3 regions of the Rahnella contaminans genome follow, and region 3 is predicted to be linked to each of the others. Evidence: predicted binding sites of a transcription regulator. Region 3 holds the regulator's gene; each other region holds the start of a gene.

Region 1 (5,066 bases), on a different contig from region 3:
ACCATAACTTCCAGCGTGACGGGATGCACCGGCAGGATGTAGATACCAATCCGGCGAATTACGAGCCGAATTCCATCAACAATAACTGGCCGCGAGAAACGCCACCGGCTGCGTCCGGAGGCGGATTTGAAAGTTACCCTGAGCGTATTGATGCTGAAAAAATTCGGCAGCGAAGTGAATCCTTCGCAGAATACTATGCGCATCCGCGCCTGTTCTGGCTGAGTCAGACGCCAGTGGAGCAGGATCATATCGCCGGAGCATTCTCCTTTGAGTTGTCCAAAGTGGTTCGGCCGTATATTCGCGAACGCGTGGTGGATTTGCTGGCGCACGTTGACCAGACTCTGGCGGCCATCGTCGCGAAAAATCTGGGCATCACACTTTCCGCGCAGACAAGAAAGGTTAAGCCTCCGAAACCGGTTAATGGTCTGGAAGCCGATCCATCACTGAGTTTGTACGCCAGCGGAAAAGGGACGATAAAAGGGCGTCAGGTGGCCGTGCTGCTGGGCGAAGGCGTCAACGCGGCTGATGTGCTGGAAACCTTGCAGGCGTTACAGGCTGCCGGTGTTCATCCCAAACTTCTGGCCAGCCATTTGGGAAATGTAATTGCCGATGATGGTTCGGCATTGCCAGTAGACGCCACGTTTGCCGGTTCGCCGTCGATTACCGTGGACGCTGTTATTGTGCCTCACGGCCACATTGATGCTTTGCTGATGAACGGCGATTCCCGTCATTATGTGCTTGAAGCCTATAAACATTTGAAAGTTATCGGGCTGAGCGGAGACGCCCGTCGCTTTAAACCGCTGCTTGGGCTGACGGATGACGTACCGGAGGACGGGATTATCGAGGGCGAAAAGGCGGAAGGAAAATTGCTGAAAGAGTTCCTGAAAGAAATGGCTAAACATCGCGTCTGGTCGCGTAGTGCGGCAGCCGGAGCGGTTCCGGCCTGACTTGAATTTTTATCAGCCTCACTGGCAGGCGGCGTCATTCATTAGTGATATGGCAACGCCTGCTTTTATTTTTCCGTTCGGGAAAATACTTCATCCTGCAAAGTATCAGTCTGGTTAAAATTTCGGCGTAATACATTTAATTTGTGATTTATGTCACAAATTAAATGTATGCGTGATTCTTGTTGTTACATCATAGTGACTGCCGTCACGAAATAACGTCACAATGTTCAGTACAGTTGCCGGGTGTTCCTCCTGCCAATAAATGACCTTACATACAGAGGAGTTTGTTATGTCTCAGCCTGAAGTTTTCCATCTTGGCCTGGCCAAAAAAGATTTAAACGGTGCCACGCTGGCGATTGTTCCCGGCGACCCGGAACGCGTGGAGAAAATTGCCAAACTGATGGAGAACCCGGTGCGTCTGGCTTCTCATCGCGAATTTACCTCATGGCGTGCTGAGCTTGACGGCAAATCTGTGATCGTTTGTTCAACCGGTATCGGCGGCCCGTCTACGTCCATCGCGGTGGAAGAGCTGGCACAGCTGGGCATCCGGACTTTCCTGCGCGTAGGTACGACCGGCGCTATTCAGCCGCACATCAATGTGGGCGATGTTCTGGTCACAACGGCTGCTGTTCGTCTTGATGGCGCGAGCCTGCACTTTGCACCGATGGAATTCCCGGCTGTCGCCGATTTCGCCTGTACCACGGCGCTGGTCGCGGCGGCAGAATCTGTTGGCGCTGCAACGCACATCGGCGTAACCGCGTCTTCTGACACCTTCTATCCGGGTCAGGAACGTTACGACACCTTCTCTGGCCGCGTTGTTCGTCGCTTCAAAGAATCGATGAAAGAATGGCAGGAAATGGGCGTGATGAACTATGAAATGGAATCCGCCACACTGCTGACCATGTGTGCAAGCCAGGGCCTGCGCGCAGGTATGGTTGCCGGTGTTATCGTAAACCGCACGCAGCAGGAAATTCCTGACGCGGAAACGATGAAAAAGACCGAAAGCCACGCGGTGAAAATCGTTGTAGAAGCCGCCCGTCGCCTGATCTAAAAAATACTAAAACAAACACATCACATCTGTGGGCTGCCTCTGGCGGCCCATTTTTTTGTCCCGATAATCAGATCTGTTAAGGTCGTGTTAGTAAAGTGTCTGGAATAATTTATCAATCCGGCTATTTATCTGCTGATAAAAAACTGCTGATAAAAAGCCGCTGGCACAAAACCGCTGACAAAAGGAACTGCTTTTTGACTGTTCACGACATTCTGGATTACACAACGACCTTTATTCGCGCACATCAGGTGTGGGCTGCGCCCATCGTCTTCTTTCTGGCTTTTGGTGAGTCTCTGGCATTTCTTTCCCTGTTGCTTCCTGCGACGTTTATCTTATTAGGGCTGGGTGCGCTGATTGGCGAAACCGGTATTCCTTTCTGGCCCATCTGGGCCGCTGCCGCGGCGGGTGCTTTCTTCGGCGACTGGCTTTCTTATTGGGTCGGCAACCATTTTCAGGACAGAGTGGGCAACTTCTGGCCGTTCTCCCGCCATCCGCAAATGCTGATCCGCGGGCATGCATTCTTCGAAAAATGGGGCATGCCGGGCGCGTTTATCGGCCGCTTTTTTGGTCCGTTGCGCGCCGTAGTGCCGCTGGTAGCGGGGATCTGTGGCATGCCAAAGAAATATTTCCAGATTGCCAACGTGACCTCCGCACTGATCTGGGCATTTGGCATTCTTGCGCCGGGCGCTTTTGGCATCCAATGGCTGAGTCGCTGGTTCTGAATCCTGCGCTGCATCGCTGAAGTCTTCAAGCGGCGCGGGCGGGAGAAATTCCTTTTTGGAAGACGTCTCGCAAAGGCGTCATGCCCCTGAAAATAGACTGGACATCCATACAGCCTGCTATTACCGTGACCGCAAGTGATTTTAAGAAGGAATGCGCGTGGATATCAGTATTTTGTACGCCCTGGGCGCAGGGCTAATCGGCCTGTTAGTCGGCTGGCTGGTCGCCAGTTTGCGGCAACAGCAGCAGCAGGCGGAGTACGAAACACAGCGCCGGTTGCTGGAGCATTCGCTGGAGCAAATGAAGGCGGAAAATGACGCGCACAAAAATGAGCGACAAGCCGTTCAGCAGCAAATGCGTGAAGCGGAACTTGAGCTGCGCAAATTGCACAGCGCGGCGGCAGCCAGCCAGGAGAAATTGCAATTGCTGGCTCACTGGCAAAATGAATGCGAGCAGCTGAACCAGGAATTACGCGCCCAGCGTGAAATTAACAGCGCTCAGGAAGCCGAGTTGCGCGAGGTTTCGACCCGGCTGGACGAAACGCGCATGGCGGCAGAAGACAAACAGCGCCTGCTGATTAACAGCGAACAGCGCCTGAGCAGCCAGTTTGAAAATCTGGCCAACCGTATTTTTGAACAAAATGGTCGCCGGGCCGACGAACAGAACAAGCAAAGCCTGGACAAACTTCTGCTGCCGTTGCGCGAGCAACTTGATGGTTTCCGCCGTCAGGTGCAGGACAGTTTTGGTCAGGAAGCCCGTGAACGTCACACGCTGGCGCACGAAATCCGTAACCTGCAACAGCTGAACGTTGAGATGGCGCGTGAAGCGGTGAACCTCACCAAAGCGCTGAAAGGCGATAATAAAACGCAGGGGAACTGGGGCGAAGTGGTGCTCAGCCGCGTGCTGGAAGCGTCCGGCCTGCGCGAAGGTTACGAATATCAGACGCAGGTCAGCGTTCAGGTTGATACGAACAGCCGAATGCAGCCCGATGTGGTGGTGCGTCTGCCGCAGAATAAAGACGTGGTGATCGACGCGAAGATGACGCTGGTGGCCTACGAGCGTTACTTCAACAGTGAAGATGACAGCGAGCGTGAAGCGGCGCTGAATGAGCATATCGCGTCCGTTCGCGGCCATATCCGTTTGCTGGGTCGTAAGGATTATCAGCAGCTTCCCGGTTTGCGCAGCCTTGATTACGTCCTGATGTTTATCCCCGTTGAACCCGCTTTTTTACTGGCTATCGACCGGGAGCCAGAATTAATCAGCGAAGCACTGCGTCACAATATTATGCTTGTCAGCCCGACAACGCTGCTGGTGGCTTTGCGTACAATCAGTAATTTATGGCGCTATGAGCATCAGAGCCAGAACGCCAAACGCATTGCCGATCGCGCCGCCCGTTTGTATGACAAGCTGCGGTTGTTCGTGGATGACATGGAGTCGATGGGACAAAGCCTCGACAAAGCGCAGGGAAGTTATCGCTCCGCGATGAATAAACTCACGCAAGGCCGTGGTAATCTTATCGGGCAGGTTGAAAGTTTCCGTGCTCTGGGGGTCGAAGTTAAACGGCCTATCAGCCCCTCTCTGGCTGAGATAGCGAAAGCGGAAAATGAACCAGAAGATACCGCATCTCTGCCCGATATCTCTGATGCGGAAGAAGAACAGGCGCTGAACCCGCGTGAATAATTAAAGCTGGCAAAGGTTTCCACTGGGTCGGACTGATTCAATAAGTGAATCTTTGCAATATGTTGAATCACCATCGGTGATGGGGCTTTCTAACGGGTTCTGGTACACTTCTCCCCAAGAGTTTGACTGAAAAAGCAGGCATAAATAATGGAAAAGCAGACGCAGGAAACCACCCATTTCGGTTTTCGTACAGTAGCCAAAGATGAGAAGCAGGAAATGGTGGCGGAAGTCTTCCATTCCGTTGCGGCAAAATATGATTTGATGAATGACCTGATGTCTTTCGGCATTCATCGCATCTGGAAACGTTTCACCATTGATTGCAGCGGTGTGCGTCAGGGCCAGCGTGTGCTGGATCTGGCCGGTGGCACCGGCGATCTGACCGCGAAGTTCTCCCGTCTGGTGGGCGAAAAAGGCGAAGTTGTGCTGGCAGATATTAACGACTCCATGCTGAAGATGGGCCGCGAAAAGCTGCGTAATCTCGGCATTGTGGGCAACGTTAATTATGTTCAGGCCAACGCTGAAGCTCTGCCTTTCCCTGATAATTATTTCGACTGCATCACCATTTCTTTCGGTCTGCGTAATGTGACTGAAAAAGAAAAAGCGCTGCGTTCGATGTTCCGCGTGCTCAAGCCGGGTGGCCGTCTGCTGGTTCTGGAATTCTCCAAACC
Region 2 (5,066 bases), on a different contig from region 3:
CGCGATTGCGCCATCAAGCACCGAAACGGTAATACCCAGAGCGATTGCAAGGATCGCACCGTAGCGCTGTGGAACGGGAAGCCCGTCGTTGGGTGTAGGTGTCATGAGTTATGTCAGTGCGTAGTCATCAGAGAGGGGAATATTACTACGCTAATGAAGCTAAAGTGACAATTGTCACATGATGTAATGAATTTTTTACTGTTCTCTCAGTTCTGAAACTGGCTTAACAGTTCTTACATTCTCACGCATCGGGTAGATTGCTTCTCGTCGATGCTTACCACTATAATAAAAACTACGTTCTATTTTTTTTGAAACAAAACTCACGCGAGCAGGTAATTCATCCTATGGCTATCGCAGATCTTGATAAGCAACCCGATTCTGTTTCTTCCGTTCTGAAAGTTTTTGGCATTTTGCAGGCCTTGGGCGAAGAGCGGGAGATTGGTATTACTGAACTTTCTCAGCGCGTTATGATGTCCAAAAGTACCGTCTACCGTTTTTTACAGACGATGAAATCTTTGGGATACGTGGCGCAGGAAGGGGAATCTGAGAAGTATTCGCTCACTTTGAAGTTATTCGAGTTAGGGGCGAAAGCACTGCAAAATGTGGATCTGATCCGCAGTGCTGATATTCAAATGCGTGAACTGTCCCGTCTGACCCGCGAAACGATCCACCTTGGCGCACTGGATGAAGACGGTATTGTCTATATCCATAAAATCGATTCGATGTACAACCTGCGCATGCATTCACGTATTGGCCGCCGTAATCCGCTGCACACTACGGCGATCGGTAAAGTGCTTCTGGCCTGGGGCGATAAAGCGGAAGTCAGCGCCCTGTTGCAGGAAATCGAATTTACCCGCAGCACTGAAAACACCATTATGAATGCCGCCGATTTGCAGACTGCGCTTAATCAGGTGCGCGTGCAGGGTTATGGCGAAGATAACGAAGAGCAGGAACAGGGGCTTCGTTGCATAGCGGTTCCTGTGTTTGACCGCTTTGGTGTGGTGATTGCTGGCCTGAGTATTTCGTTCCCGACTATCCGTTTCTCAGAAGAAAGCAAAGCGCACTACGTTGAAATGCTGCACACCGCCGCGCGCAACATTTCTGAGCAGATTGGTTTTCACGACTACCCGTTCTGAGTCTTTGCATAAGTAATGCAGATATAAAAAAACCGAAGCCATTGGCTTCGGTTTTTTGTTTTCAGCGAACCGGGATCAGCGATGAGCCAGTTCAGCGGCTTCTTCAGAATCCATCACTGCTTTGTCTGTCTGTTTTAAAAGCTGGCTGGTGATTGTACCGGCAGTCATTGAACCACTTACGTTCAGGGCAGTACGGCCCATATCAATCAGCGGCTCGACGGAGATCAACAGCGCGACCAGCGTGACAGGCAGACCCATCGCCGGTAATACGATAAGAGCCGCGAAAGTCGCACCGCCGCCCACACCGGCAACACCGGCGGAGCTCAGTGTGACAATGCCGACCAGCGTGGCAATCCAGACCGGATCAAACGGGTTGATGCCCACGGTTGGCGCAACCATGACGGCCAGCATTGTCGGATACAAACCGGCACAACCATTCTGGCCGATAGTGGCCCCAAAGGATGCTGCGAAGCTGGCAATCGATTCCGGGATACCGAGACGACGAGTTTGTGCTTCAACGCTCAGCGGAATAGTGGCAGCGCTGGAACGGCTGGTGAACGCGAAGGTTAGCACTGGCCAGACTTTACGAAAGAATTTCGCCGGGTTAACGCCGGTGAAAGACAACAGCACAGCGTGAATTACGAACATGATGGCCAGACCGAGATAAGATGCCACCACGAAACTGCCCAGTTTAATGATGTCCTGAATGTTGGAACCGGCAACCACTTTGGTCATTAGTGCCAGAACACCGTATGGAGTCAGTTTCATGACCAGACGAACCAGTTTCATCACCCAGGCTTGCAGGGTATCGATAAAGGCCAGAACGCGCGGGCCTTTATCAGCATCATCTTTAACCAGCTGAAGTGCCGCAACACCAACGAAAGCTGCGAAAATTACCACGCTGATGATGGACGTTGGGCTTGCACCTGTCAGGTCAGCAAACGGGTTCTTAGGAATAAAGGAAAGGATCAGCTGAGGCACGCTCAGGTCAGCCACTTTGCCTACGTAGTTGGACTGGATAGCGGTCAGACGCGCGGTTTCCTGCGTCCCCTGAACCAGCCCATCAGCGGTCAGACCAAACAGACCGGTCACAAAGATACCTACCAGCGAGGCAATCAGCGTGGTGAACAACAGGGTACCGATAGTCAGGAAACTGATTTTGCCCAGCGATGACGCGTTGTGCAGTTTGGCTACCGCGCTCAGAATCGAGACGAAAACCAGCGGCATGACTATCATTTGCAGTAACTGGACGTAGCCGTTACCGACAATATTAAACCAGGTAATAGAGGTTTTCAGTACCGGATCATCGGAACCGTAGATCAGCTGCAAAGCCAGGCCAAACACCACACCCATGGCCAGACCAAGTAAGACTTTTTTTGCCAGACTCCATTGCTTATGGCGGGTTTGCGCCAGCAGCAAAAGGAGGACAACGAAAACCACTACGTTAAGAACGAGCGGAAGATTCATACCGAACTCCAGACTTATAGTTTTGATATTTAAAACGGGTGTTCCCGACAGGGATTGCACCATCCCAAAGCAATGGTGAGCAGGATATCAGTTTGGCACCTGAACATTTATATCCAAAAAGAATGCTTTATAACTTTTAGGTTTGATTCGTACCAAATATCACCAAAATGGCGGTATTTTATGCTTGTCATATGAATAATTTCAGAATGTGATTAAAAATATCCGGATTTATTGCACCAATAATGGGCGTCCAGTCAGGCCAGAATAGCGTCAGACCGACCAGCATCAGACATAACGTACGTTCGAGCTGATTGCCTTTTTGACTGTTGATTAGCGGCAGGCGAAAACGCCAGCGGCATGGCCACAATAATGGAACACCGGCTGGTGTCAGCATATCGGCCAGAATATGGCTCAGATAACCAATTATCATGGCATGAAAGGCATCGATGGGGATCACCCAGTCATGAGGGAAATGGGTGCGTAGCAGGAAAATACCCCCCGCGACGGCAAGCAAGCTGTGTGTGAATCCACGGTGCCCGAATGCCCGCGCGATCGGAGCGGAAATCCATTTCAGGCGCTGGCCAATCAGTGATTTGGGATGATCGATGTCGGGCAGCAGGCACGTCAGCAGCGACCCCGGAATAATATGCCACCAGTCGCCGTGCGCCAGTTCCGGAGAGAGCTGTGCCTTTTTCGCAAACACTGCACAGGCAATTGAAAAAATGAGGTGGCCTTCCGCCGTCATGACGCGTCCGAACTGGATAACTGTTATTTTATCCAGTATAAGTGAAACTGTCACAATCTTGGAAGAGACACCCTGTAACTAATTGTCAACGATATAATAAAAAAGAAAAAGGCGTATAAAAATACGCCTTTTTATTGTCACTTATTGGGTTGCTATCGCGCCAGCCATCCACCATCAACGGCAATGGTATAGCCGTTAACGTAATCCGAGGCTTTCGACGCCAGAAATACCACGGGGCCCATGACATCTTCCGGCAAGCCCCAGCGCCCGGCGGGGATGCGATCAAGAATTTCTTTGCTGCGATCTTCATCCGCACGAAGTTGTTCAGTATTGTTGGTCGCCATATAGCCCGGTGCAATGGCGTTAACATTAACATTGTGCTTCGCCCATTCATTAGCCATCAGCCGGGTGATGCCCATGACGGCACTTTTTGATGCCGTATAAGAAGGAACGCGAATGCCGCCCTGATAGGAAAGCATGGACGCAATGTTAATAATTTTACCGCCAGTACCTTGCGTAATGAACTGCTTAGCCACCGCCTGAGACATGAAGAACAGTGTTTTGCTGTTCACGTTCATCACGTCGTCCCAATTCTTCTCGCTGAACTCGATAGCATCTTCCCGGCGAATGATACCGGCGTTGTTTACCAGAATATCGATATGACCAAACTCGCTGACCGCTTTTTCGATGAGTTTGGGAATGCCCGTAATGCTACTCAGGTCAGCGCGAAGGTCGAGGAAACGGCGGCCGGTTGCCGTGATTTTTTCGGCCGTTTCGTTTGGCGCTGAAACGTTAATACCTACGATATCGCAACCGGCTTGTGCCAGTCCCAGCGCCATACCCTGGCCCAGTCCGGTGTTACAACCGGTCACGATTGCGACTTTGCCGCTTAATTCAAACGCATTGAGGATCATATTCAAAGTCTCTTTTGCACGGCACGTTCGCCATTAATGGATGATTTGCTCCGCTGCCGTGCAGCAGAGCACAAGGGTTAGCGCAGTTCGCTGACTTTGACGTGATCCATGTCGTCAAATACCTGGTTTTCGCCAACCATTCCCCAGATGAAGGTGTAGTTTTTCGTGCCTACACCGGAATGAATTGACCAGCTCGGTGAGATGACCGCCTGTTCGTTATGAACGAGCAAATGGCGCGTTTCCTGTGGTTGCCCCATCATGTGAAACACGGCGGTTTCTTCCTCCATATTGAAGTAGAAATACACTTCCATACGACGCTCGTGGGTATGGCAAGGCATGGTGTTCCACAGGCTGCCTTCTTCGAGTTTCGTCAAGCCCATCGTCAGCTGGCAGGTTTCTAAAACGTCAGGCACGATGAATTTATTAATGGTGCGGCGGTTGCTGGTGGCCGCGTCGCCAATAGTTTGAGGAGACGCTTCGGCCAGCGTGATTTTTTTGTTAGGGAACGTCGTGTGCGCAGGGGCGCTGTTGTAGTAGAATTTGGCGGGTTTTGCGGCATCAACGCTGCTGAATTCAACGTGCTTCCCGCCTTTGCCGACGTACAGCGCTTCTTCATGACCAATCTCATAAGTTGTTCCGTCAACCACAATAAGGCCCGGCCCGCCGATGTTGATCACGCCAAGCTCGCGGCGTTCGAGGAAATAGCTCACGCCGAGTTGTTTACCAACGTCATCACCTATCGAAACTGATTTTTCAGCGGGCATAACACCGCCGACGATAATGCGATCGATGTGGCTGTAGGTC
Region 3 (5,066 bases):
CACGGCCCGAGCAAGCCGACCAGTGCCGGTTTCACGACTTCGTTGTAATAGACAAAATCACGCTGTTTTACTTTGTCCCAGGCGCGATGTACACGCCCGCCAAGCTCGGGTAACAACATGATTTTGATATAATCATTTTCCAGATACAGCGCCTGATAGGTTTTCATGACTTTCTCACCGGTCAGCGTATCGGTCACGCCGTACGGATAGACCGCGCCGGACGAGCCCTGATACACCCGGTGCGCCAGAAACATCGGGTGCGTGTCCTGTTTCCCTGTTAACCAGGTCGGTAAATCCACCGCTTCCTGCCAGACTTTTACTGTTCCGCTCATGATTTGTCCTCAATACGTCATACCGAAATATCAATTTCGAGAGTCTACGCAACGTACAAAAGACGCGGATCCGCTACGGTCACGCAATTCAGTAAACGGGGTTTAGTAAATGCCGATGGAAGGATTGAACAATCTGCGGGTACGTCAGTTTAATAAGCAGGTGCTGATGACGTTGCTTTACCGGGAGAAAAATACCAGTAAATCAACGCTGTCGCGGCTTTCACATCTGTCGATCCCGGCTATCAGCAAGATCCTTGATGATCTGCAAAACGACGGACTGATCACCCATAATCCGGTGAATTTGCATTCCCGCGGGCTTGGCGGAGGAAGTTATCAGGTCGCCACGGATGACAGCACGATCTTGTGCATGAACATCACGCCTTATCGCATCGAGAGCATTCTGGTGAACCGGCTGATTTTGCCGCTGAGCGGCTACCAGCTGACGGATATTGCGGTCAAAACGCCGGAAGCGATGCTGGCGCAGATCGAAGCCTGTTTTCATCAGTATCGGAAGAAATTCCCCGGCCTTAAAATCCGGCTGGCACTGGCGATCCACGGGCAGGTGAATCCGACTACTGGCGTGTCTCAGCGCATGCCGCAGGCACCGTGGACCGGCGAAATCGAGATTAAATATTTGCTCGAAGAGAAGTTGCAAACCGAAATCCTGATGGATAACGACTGCATCATGCTGGCGCTGGCCGAGAAGTGGCAGCACGCGAACGACCAGCATGATTTTTGCGTGATCAACGTCGATTACGGCATCGGATCTTCTTTCGTGATCAATCAGCAGATTTATCGCGGCAGCCTTTTTGGCAGCGGGCAACTCGGGCACACGATTGTCGATCCGCAGGGCAGCCGCTGCGCCTGTGGTCGCTACGGTTGCCTGGAAACGCTGGCTTCGCTGTCGGCGCTGAAGAAAAAAGCCCGGCAGCTTATCGTGGCAGAGAATCCTTTGCAGCCACCACGCACACCGGGCACGCAGGAGCTGATTGACCGGTTTCATCAGGGCGACGCGGCACTTTGCGCGCAGGTGATGGAGGGTGCGCGGGCGCTGGGACTGAGCCTGTATAATTTCCTCAATATTTTGAACATTAACCGTATTTATCTGTACGGTCGCAGTTGCGGATTCGGCGACGTCTGGCTGAACGCCGTCCGCGCACAGAGCGGGCTGAACCCGTTTGACAGAACCGATCATGTCAAAACGCAGGCGACACACATTGCGCCCGGCACGCTAAGCCGCGAGCAGCAAATTATGGGTATTGGTTACCTGTATGTGGAAAAAGCGCTGGAAGGTATGGCGGGCTGAGCGGCGCATAATTCGTCGATCTGGCTGAAGCATGATAAAATTAAGAATGGCTGCATGATGTGGCCTATTTATCCCAATCTGCGCTCAGAGAATGTTGCTATGACCCTGAATAATCCGGAAAAATTACTTTCACAAGCTGAAGAACTTTGCCAGCAGCGCAATGTTCGTCTTACACCGCAGCGGCTGGAAGTTTTGCGACTGATGGCGCAACAACCCGGTGCGATCAGCGCCTATGACTTGCTGGATCTGCTGCGCGTCAGCGAACCACAGGCCAAACCGCCAACGGTTTACCGGGCGCTGGATTTTCTGCTGGAACAAGGGTTTATTCATCGGGTTGAATCGGCTAACAGCTATGTGCTTTGCCATCATTTCGAAGAGCCGAGCCACACTTCAGCGCTGTTTATCTGTGACCGCTGCGGGCTGGTCACGGAAAAAACCACAGACGGCATTGAAGAACGTCTGGCGAAACTGGCGCTTGAATCTGGTTTTGAGTTGCGTCATTCGGTCGTTGAAGCACATGGCTTATGTGCCGAATGCAAAGTTGTTGAAACCTGCGACAGCCACGATCATTGCGAACACGACCACAGTATTGTGGTAAAAAAACGCTGAGAAATCAGGTGTTTTTGATGGAATTTCAAAAGGCGTAAAGCGGAAGGGTTTTAACGCAGCTGAACGGATAATTTAAGGTGTAGAAGGAAGATGTTGAAGGTTGGGTACATCCTTGTACCCGTATCCTGAAAGTGTTCCGGGTAGGAGCAGCAATAACTCAGGATACGTCACTGATACGCGAGGGGGAGTCGCGTGTTACCAGTGATATTTGTTTTTCGATTCCCAATCCTTGAGCTCTTTCTCGGCCTGATCCTTCTGATAGCCATATCGCTCCTGAATCTTACCTACCAGCTGATCACGTTTACCTTCAACGACTGTCAGGTCGTCATCAGTCAGCTTACCCCACTGTTCTTTCACTTTCCCTTTGAACTGCTTCCAGTTACCGTCGGCTTGGTCCTTATTCATGATAAATATCTCCTGTTACCTTGGGTTGTGGAGCTGCACGTTTGCTGGCAGCCCGTCCTTAACACTTCAAAGCTTAGTAGAGAATGCGGATTCGTCTTCCCAAAACAGGGATAAAAACCACTATTAGGATTAATCCAAAGCAGGATATAACGTGGAATTGGAATCTGTCTGACTGAAAAAGGCCGGTAATTCAGAGCACAGAGAGTGCAAATCCGGTATTTGCTCTAAACAGGTAACACAGCGGATAACACGTGAGAAAAAGGATTTTATCGGGAAAGTTTATTAGCAGCTTCAAACAATATCGCCCCAAAACGGGGCGATGAGATACTGATATTTACAGGCGCGTCAGAGGCGGCCAATGCACCTGCAACGTAGAACTTAAGCGCAGATTAGATCCAGTCGCCGTTGCGGATAACGCCAACCGCCAGACCTTCAATGCTGAAATTCTGTTCACGCAAATCAACCACAATCGGCTGGAATTCGCTGTTTTCAGGCAACAGCTGAACAACACTGCCCTGTTTCTTCAGGCGTTTGACCGTGACTTCATCATCAATACGCGCAACGACAACCTGCCCGTTACGGACGTCCTGCGTTTTGTGTACTGCCAGCAGGTCACCATCCAGAATACCGATATCACGCATCGACATCCCGCTGACGCGCAGCAGGAAATCCGCACTCGGTTTAAACATGGCCGGATCGACCTGGTAATGTCCTTCGATGTGCTGCTGAGCCAGCAGCGGTTCACCGGCGGCAACGCGGCCAATCAGCGGTAAACCTTCTTCTTCTTCCATCAGCAGACGAATACCGCGCGAAGCACCGGAAACGATCTCGATAACGCCTTTACGCGCCAGCGCTTTCAGGTGTTCTTCCGCCGCGTTCGGGGAACGGAACCCCAGACGGGATGCAATCTCTGCGCGGGTCGGTGGCATACCGGTGGTGGAGATATGATCGCGAATAAGGTCGTAGACCTCTTGTTGTCTGGTCGTTAAAGCTTTCATTCCGCCCCCTGGTTGTTTATACAGTCTTGCTGTGAGTATATACAGCTAAACGGGCAATGAAAACCTAAGATTGAATAAAAACAGGGCATAACGATAATTCCTGGAATACAGGTTCCAGATCAGAACCATCGCGGCCAAAAGATGCTGACCCAGACAAAAATCGCCAATATGATGGTCAGAAGTACGGCGGCGGAGCCAATATCTTTCGCACGTCCAGACAGGACGTGAAACTCAGGCCCGATGCGGTCAATCGCGGATTCAATGGCGCTGTTAAGCAGTTCAGTCACACACACCAGCACGACGGAGCCAATCAGCAGGATACGTTCTATACTGCTGACATCCAGCCAGAAAGATAACAAAATTAGCGGGATAGCGACGCTGGCTTCCTGGCGAAAAGCCGCTTCATTTTGCCATGCGGCTTTCAATCCTTTCCAGGAATATCCGGCTGCTTTATAAATTCGGGTAAATCCGGTGACTTGGTTCGCCATTTCGGGTACTGATCCTTAGAGTGTTTGCAGCATTTTAGCTGTTATATGGTATCGCATCACCACAGATCTCATCTGAGCTTTCTGGTATCCTTGCGGCGAAATTGCTAACAAGAGGCTTCACGTTTTTATGTCAGGTTGGCGTAGACTTTATTACACATTATTGAATTTACCACTCTCATTGCTGGTAAAGAGCAAGGTCATACCTTCAGATCCGGTTACCGAGTTGCATTTAGACCCGACGCGCCCGATTTTGTACGTATTGCCTTATAACTCCAAAGCAGACTTGCTGACGTTGCGTGCGCAATGTCTGGCCGAGAATCTGCCCGACCCTCTTATTCCGCTGGAAATCGACGGAACCCTGCTGCCAAGCCATGTTTTCATTGCTGAAGGCCCGCGCGTATTCTCGTATTACACGCCGAAGCAGGAATCCGTAAAGCTGTTCCACGACTATCTGGATTTGCATCGCAACAATCCGGATTTAGACATTCAGATGCTGCCAGTTTCCGTGATGTTTGGTCGTGCGCCAGGCCGGGAAGGTCAGGATGATACGCCGCATCTGCGCGTGCTGAATGGCATCCAGAAATTCTTCGCCGTGCTGTGGCTCGGACGTGACAGTTTTGTTCGTTTCTCTAATACCGTTTCCCTGCGCTATATGGCGACGGAACACGGTACAGACAAAACTATCGCTCAGAAACTGGCACGCGTGGCGCGCATGCATTTCTCCCGCCAGCGTCTGGCGGCAGTCGGCCCGCGCCTTCCAGCTCGTCAGGATTTATTCAATAAGCTGCTGGCTTCCAAGGCCATCGAAAAAGCGATTGAAGACGAAGCCCGCAGCAAGAAAATTTCCCATGAAAAAGCCCAGCAGAATGCTATCGCGCTGATGGAAGAAATCGCGGCGAATTTCTCTTATGAGGCCGTGCGTCTGTCG

The links. Region 3 encodes LexA, which represses DNA repair genes until DNA is damaged. Its sites were predicted from a motif close to TNCTGTATGTACATACAGNA; they were not measured.
Region 1: a site for LexA is predicted at 2,816-2,835, ahead of rmuC (DNA recombination protein RmuC). Genes of this name have one in related genera too.
Region 2: a site for LexA is predicted at 3,367-3,386, ahead of GW579_RS00110 (metal-dependent hydrolase). Genes of this name have one in related genera too.

What each region holds. Positions count from the first base shown of each region.
Region 1 covers NZ_JAADJS010000007.1:17,058-22,123, reverse strand. Annotated here, with positions in the region: gene katE (catalase HPII) at 1-947, shown strand, start outside; gene udp (uridine phosphorylase) at 1,237-1,998, shown strand; gene GW579_RS21870 (DedA family protein) at 2,193-2,720, shown strand; gene rmuC (DNA recombination protein RmuC) at 2,878-4,398, shown strand; gene ubiE (bifunctional demethylmenaquinone methyltransferase/2-methoxy-6-polyprenyl-1,4-benzoquinol methylase UbiE) at 4,546-5,066, shown strand, end outside.
Region 2 covers NZ_JAADJS010000001.1:26,502-31,567, forward strand. Annotated here, with positions in the region: gene GW579_RS00095 (MFS transporter) at 1-105, opposite strand, end outside; gene kdgR (DNA-binding transcriptional regulator KdgR) at 345-1,136, shown strand; gene GW579_RS00105 (L-cystine transporter) at 1,212-2,603, opposite strand; gene GW579_RS00110 (metal-dependent hydrolase) at 2,791-3,348, opposite strand; gene kduD (2-dehydro-3-deoxy-D-gluconate 5-dehydrogenase KduD) at 3,501-4,262, opposite strand; gene kduI (5-dehydro-4-deoxy-D-glucuronate isomerase) at 4,340-5,066, opposite strand, start outside.
Region 3 covers NZ_JAADJS010000005.1:32,137-37,202, reverse strand. Annotated here, with positions in the region: gene GW579_RS19390 (DUF5107 domain-containing protein) at 1-332, opposite strand, end outside; gene GW579_RS19385 (ROK family transcriptional regulator) at 442-1,638, shown strand; gene zur (zinc uptake transcriptional repressor Zur) at 1,738-2,247, shown strand; gene GW579_RS19375 (CsbD family protein) at 2,443-2,652, opposite strand; gene lexA (transcriptional repressor LexA) at 3,042-3,650, opposite strand; gene GW579_RS19365 (diacylglycerol kinase) at 3,770-4,138, opposite strand; gene plsB (glycerol-3-phosphate 1-O-acyltransferase PlsB) at 4,266-5,066, shown strand, end outside.